Regions from separate parts of the Sporosarcina newyorkensis genome, predicted to be linked through region 1. Evidence: riboswitches for the same ligand, from Rfam matches in the RefSeq annotation. Region 1 holds a riboswitch; the other holds the start of a gene.
The links. Region 1 has a riboswitch for lysine ahead of B5D59_RS11505 (Na+/H+ antiporter NhaC family protein). Riboswitches for the same ligand answer to the same signal wherever they lie in the genome.
Positions count from the first base shown of each region.

Region 2: linked by a shared signal. The riboswitch ahead of dapA (4-hydroxy-tetrahydrodipicolinate synthase) and the one ahead of B5D59_RS11505 (Na+/H+ antiporter NhaC family protein) in region 1 are both predicted to bind lysine.

Region 1 covers NZ_FUYJ01000005.1:217,377-220,761, reverse strand. The annotation lists gene B5D59_RS11510 (sodium-dependent transporter) at 1-240, opposite strand, end outside; gene B5D59_RS11505 (Na+/H+ antiporter NhaC family protein) at 404-1,972, opposite strand; lysine riboswitch at 2,153-2,327, opposite strand; gene yunB (sporulation protein YunB) at 2,383-3,150, opposite strand; gene B5D59_RS11495 (bifunctional metallophosphatase/5'-nucleotidase) at 3,197-3,385, opposite strand, start outside.
Region 2 covers NZ_FUYJ01000012.1:38,688-42,072, forward strand. The annotation lists gene B5D59_RS17260 (TRAP transporter substrate-binding protein) at 1-930, opposite strand, end outside; lysine riboswitch at 1,439-1,617, shown strand; gene dapA (4-hydroxy-tetrahydrodipicolinate synthase) at 1,738-2,622, shown strand; gene B5D59_RS17270 (biotin transporter BioY) at 2,715-3,266, opposite strand.

The sequences.
Region 1 (3,385 bases):
ATTCAAACGGAAAAAAGATAATGGTGCCGATCCACGATATTTATGACCGATCGTGAATTCCAAGATTAAAATCGGAATACCAGCGGTCAATAGCGCGAACAAATAGGGGATAAAAAATGCCCCGCCGCCATTTTCATATGCGACATAAGGAAAGCGCCAAATATTACCAAGCCCGACTGCCGAACCCACTGCCGCTAATATAAAACCAGCTCTCGTTCCCCACTGCGAACGATTTTCCATACTACTTCCTCCTTTTAGTGTATTGTTGTTCAAAACTTACCACCATTCACTATTTTCCGATAATTTAAGTTTTGTATATTTAGTATAAACAGGACAGTAAAAGATGTCAAAACAATTTTAGACTAAGAGTGTGAATCTTGCTGACACTCTTAGTCTAAAGTTTTTAAGCCACTTGCGCTTGACGCTTTTTACCCTTAGCCGTCCAGTACGTGAATAATACTATCAATGCTATAATAACAGCTACTAAACCAATCCAAACGGAACCAGTCATGCCTAGAACAAAATAACCAAGTGCTGACACGCCAGCAGCCACCAATGCGTACGGCAATTGTGTTGCTACGTGATCCATATGATTACAGCCTGCACCCGTTGAAGAAAGGATTGTCGTATCGGAAATCGGCGAACAGTGATCTCCGAAAACCGCCCCAGCAAGAACTGCAGATAACGCTGGCAATAATAATTCGGGTTCTGCGTTGACCATAATTGTGCCGGCGATCGGCAATAGAATTCCAAACGATCCCCATGAAGTTCCCGTTGAAAATGCCATCAGTCCCGCCAGAATGAATATCAATACCGGCAAGAAAGCTACTGGAATATTCAATTGATCTACCATTGTTGACAGGAAAAGACCTGTATCAAGTGTAGCAATTAACTCAGTTAAGCCCCAAGCGAAAATCAAAATCAGAATCGCTGGCATCATCGCTTTCAAACCGCTGATGAATGCACGGCCCATCCAAGAAACACTTGCTGTTTTATTCACTTTCATTTGCAGAACATATAAGAACATAGCCAACAGTGTAGCTGTAACGCCACCAACTACTAATGATTTCGGCACATCTGTATTTTCGAATATAGCCCAAATATCGAAGACACCCGCTTCTTGATAGCCAGTATAGACCATCATTCCAAGCGTCACGACAATTAACGTCACGATAGGTGCAACCAGATCGCGAACTTTCCCATAAGAGTGTTCAGGAAACTCTTCTTTCAGCTCACCTGGTATCTCTTTTTCCGGATCATACAGCAAACCTTCATTTACTGCCCGATCTTCATGTTTCTTCATTTCAAAGAAATCATTATTCGTCCAAGCGAAGAAAAAGACCATGGACAATGTGGCGATTACATAGAAATTCATCGGCGCCATCAGAATAAAGGCAGTTAACGGCGAATAGCTAACAGCGGCTGTCGTCCCAAGTATAAGAGCAAGCTGCCCGATCAAGAATGCCCCCCAACTTGAAATTGGAGATACTACGCAAATCGGTGCAGACGTAGAATCAATGAAATAAGCTAGTTTTGCACGAGATATTTTATGCTGATCCGTAATCGGTCTTGCAATTTGTCCAACCGCTAAAGAGTTAAAGTAGTCATCTACAAAAATTGCGATTCCCAAAATCATCGTCAACAGTTTCGCTCCACGCTGCGTACGAATTCGTGTGACCGCCCATCTCGCAAAGGCCGCACTGCCGCCGGACAGGCTGACAAATGCCGTAATGACACCAAGCAATAATAAAAACAACATAATAAATATATTATACGTATTCAATCCGTCATCCCAAAATGAAATCGTCATAGCTGTCCAAACATTTTTCAATGTTTCCATTGGGGAAAATTCCGCGATGAGTAAAGCGGCTGTGACAATCCCAGCTCCTAACGATAGTAATACTCTCCTCGTCACCAATACCATCACGATAGCGATAACAGGAGGCAAAATGGATACCCATGTTCCAATCATATTAATTCCTCCTCTTTCTAGTCGGTAGATTGTATCGAAAAGTAGATGGTCAGTCGAAGAAGGGAAAGCCTATTACAGAGAAAAAGCCGACTCCAACATGTTACAAACGTGTAGGAGTCGGCTTAACAGTTCATCTGCGAATCAATCATCATGTACAAGATAAATGGATACGGATCATCCGGCTGTTGTAGCGCTCCATACATTACCGCTGTATGACAAGATCATTCCTCTTCGAAATGACCCCAACCTGAGAAGTTGACCCTTCTCAAACTTCGGCATTGTCTCCTTTCAATTGCGGTCATCGACGTCACTCTCTCGCAAAATACTTATAAACAATGCAACCTCTACGTAAGTCTCGATATTCTTCTTTTAACAGTGTAGCAATAATCGACATTGTTCACAATAGCCTTTTATTCCGGTTCTTGCAACGGGACCTCTATTTGTGCCGGCGTCTGCTCTCCTTTCGAATAAATTTGCGGAACTTTTCCTCTGATCAAGCCCATCGCGACAGGCATTCTCTGCGTTACTACGCTCTTACTCGTTGCAAGCGGAACGATAATCTGAACATTCACGTTCACCAGCAAGGTCACTTCTACATAGGCATTATTTATCCCGAATTCCTGTATATCCGTTTCCACATCGGTGTGGACGTTTCCCATGACATGAAAACGGATCGGAATTTTCGGACCCAAGTTGCCGAGCAACGGAATATTGGTCGCTTGCCCGAGCGGGACAAAGAAAACGACGCCTTGCTCTTTCGCCATCATTTCAGGATTATACTCCAAATCACCTAACGGCGGCAGCATGTCTAGATCGCCACCTTCTGCACGTTCAAGGTGATCTTCAACCAATTGATGAACTTCCGCCATAACCTGACTGATGATTTCCGTATTAAATTTCGTCGTGACGGTATCTCGTGTCTCATCCGGCACATTTTCAATTATTTCATTGATATCATACACGCTCGTAGATCGTGCATTGATCGCTTGGCTGATTACATGGCTGGCTATTTTCTGCGTTTGTTTTTCAGCATATTGCGTATAGATTGGGGTCAGCTGTTTATTGACTGAGTAAAAAAATAAGGCGACTGCTATGAAAATCGTCGGAATGATCAACCTCAGCCAATTTCTCGCATAACTTCTTTTTCTCGGTCTTTTTTGATTCGTATAAAACCGCAAAACGACGCCTCCTGCTTCACATTATGCGAATCAGGAGGCGGACATACTAGCTCTCATTAAAATATTTTTTTCCATACCAGCCTAGGACATCGCGAATCATCTCAGGCATGATATATTCTTTAGGAACGTCCTTTAATAGAGGAAAGAAAAATCCGAATGTAAACATATCCAATGTAGCGAGCCTATACGTTTCGCCAGGCTCCACTGCCCGGTTGCCTGCAAATAATTGTCCGTC
Region 2 (3,385 bases), on a different contig from region 1:
TTTTGTCTCATCAGGTAAAACATTTACTTTAAGCTCTTTTTCTAAAAGTTCCATTGCTTTTTCATCATACTCTACGGATACTTCTCTCTCATGCTTTGTAAATGCATCTCCTGCTTCATCAACAACAGACTGAAGATCTTCAGGCAATGAATCGTAAAAAGCTTTATTCATAACAAGTGATTCCGCTGTAAATGAATGATTCATCACTGTCATATATTCCTGAACTTCATAAATTTTCGAGCTATCGATCAATTGGGCCGTCGTTTGCATGCCGTCAAAAATATTTTGCTGGAGTGCAGAATATAATTCACCGAATGCATACGGTTGTGGATTAGCTCCCAACTCTTTCAAGCTATCCAAGTGAATGTTATTTTCCATCGTACGAAGTTTCATTCCTTTAAAATCTTCAATCTTCTCAATAGGTTTTATGTTGTTGGTCATCTGAGTCATACCTGCACTGCCCCAACCTATACCTTTCAGCTGATTCTCCTCCAACTTTTCTTTTAGGAGATCGCCTAACTCCCCATCCAATTTGCTATTCGCATCTTCTACATCATCGAATACGAATAAGAAATCAAGAGCCATAAATTCTTTTACGAAGTTTGTAAGAGGTGCAGTGGCTGGACTCGCTGCTTGAATGTTACCAGCCTGCACAGCTTCAATGGCTTCTCTTTCAGATGCGTAAAGCTCTCCGTTAGAAAACACTTCAACTTGCAATCTTCCGTCAGATTTTTCTTCTGCTACTTTTTTAAACTCCATTAGCCCTTTATGAAGTGCAGAATCTTCTTCAACTGAGTTAGAAATAGTCATCTTGTACTTTTTATCTGAGGACCCACTTTCAGCACCCTCGGCTGTGTCGCCAGAATCTCCGCAACCAGCAATAATAAGAGCGAATGCCATTATTGCAAACATCAAGATTTTCTTCATCATGTAATTACCCCCTAATAGTTTTTAAAACTACTAAACTTTTAAAAAAATAAAACGAAAAATTAATACGAGATGTCGATTCAGACAATTTAACCGCTTACATTTTCGGCCTCAAGATAATGAAGTTCAACCTTAGTCCCTTAACCCCCTATTTATTCTTATATACTAAAAAACTTTTATTACCACATCATCATCTTATTGTAAGTATATTTTAATAGTCTAAACATTACAAATAACTTTTATATATAAGGTTATAGCATTTAACTATGCGTTATCTAACTTTTTAGATTATATAGGAAAGCTATACCATCACTACCAACTTAAGCATCGTTGATTTTTGATAAAAAGTTATTCACGAAAATAAATCTTTAGCATTTATAAAGACAAAAAAGAACATCAAAAATCTCTATAAGATTCAGCATTTAAAGTTTCAATAAGTTTAAGTTGCAATTGCATTAGATAACAGGTAGAGTGGTAGTAATTAAACATTCACTTATTTCGAAACCTTCGAAGTAAGGATAGAGGCGCAAAAACCATCAGTACACAATTCGAGGATGATGAGATCCTATGAAGATTGTGGAAAGGGGAATTTGCCGAAGCGGAAGAGATTCTCATTGTCTCGAAGCTGGTTCTGGGCTGAACAAGTGCAGAATTGTCATATAGGCGACTATATGGAGGGCTATCTTGCAAAGAAATAATTCATTATTTCAAAGCAGTAACGAGCCCCTCGTTGCTGCTTTTTGCGTTCAATGACTTACCCGCCCTCCACCCTCTATGTTTTTTAATAAAAAGATAGGATGTGGAGAAAAGATGAATTTTGGACAAATTGTAACTGCTATGGTAACTCCGTTTGATGGACGAGGAGAAATTGACTTTGCCGCTACCAAAAACTTGATCAATCATTTACTTGCCAATGGATCGGATGGTCTGGTCGTTTCAGGTACAACGGGAGAATCGCCTACGTTGACGAACGAAGAAAAAGTGGAGCTATTCAAGTTCACCGTGGAAGTGACCGGTGGAAGAGCACCAGTCATTGCTGGAACAGGTACAAACAACACGAGAGAATCAATTGAACTGACAAGACAAGCGGAGGACGCCGGAGTCGATGCGATCATGCTCGTTGCGCCTTATTACAATAAGCCTTGTCAAGAAGGCATGTATCAGCACTTCAAGACAATTGCAGAAGCTACTTCACTGCCAGTTATGCTGTACAATATTCCTGGACGCAGTGCTGTCAACATGAGTGCAGAGACGATCATCAGACTAGCCGAAATTCCGAACATCGTTGCTGTCAAAGAAGCGAGCGGAAATTTAGATACGATGGCTGAGATCATTGACCATACGCCTAAGGACTTCTCCTTATATAGCGGTGATGATGGACTAACACTTCCCGTACTAGCAATCGGCGGAACAGGAGTCGTTTCCGTGTCTGCACACGTGATCGGTAATGAAATGCAAACGATGATCAACCATTTCAAAAATGGCAACGTCCAGGAAGCAGCCAACGAACACCGCTGTCTTCTGCCAATCATGAAAGAACTCTTTGCCGCACCGAACCCATCATCTGTTAAAGCGGCATTAAACTTAAAAGGGGTACCTGTCGGGGGCGTACGTTTGCCTATACTCCCTTTACCTAACTCACAGCTAAAATCTTTAAAGCAAGTTTTAGCTATCCATGAGGAAATAACTTTCTAAAAGTAAATTCTGCAATTATGCTGAAACCCAATAAAAGGTACCAAGTTCGCAATGTATCCAGATCCTCCTGCGAACTTGGTACCTTATTCACTTTAAGCAAGCAATAACCGATTAGCCATTAATCGACCACGTATCAATATCCCTGCCCATGCAGCAAGAAACGCTTTGATGAACCCGCCAATTAAGAACGGTACAAATCCTGCCATAAATGCAGCAGTCCAAGAAAGTTCAGCTATAAATTTCAGCCAAACTGTTCCGAAGAACAACGTGATGAACATTCCAATAACATTTGCAATCATGGCCTGCCCAAAAGAAAAACTAGTGCGTTCCATATAATACCCCATAATGAATGTAGCCGGAATAAAGCCAACGAGGAATCCACCTGTCGGACCAAAAACGACACCTAATCCTGCAGACATCCCTGAAAACACAGGAATTCCTACCGCACCCATCGCTAAATAAACAAGCACTGAAATAGTTCCATAACGAGAACCTAAAATCGTTGCAGCCAAACCAATTGCCAATGTTTGCCCGGTAATCGGAACCAACGGCAGCGGAATGGTCAGCTGTGCCATTACCCCAATAATTGCCGCAAATAATGCAGTGACAATCATCATTTGAAGTTTAGATCTTGAATCTGTCATTCCCAGTATCCCCCTACTTTAGTCAACTAATAAAACCACTCGGTTGACAATTATGTTATATTACATAAATTTGTATGTCAATTGTTTTTCATTAATAAAATACCAGTTAAGATTTGCGG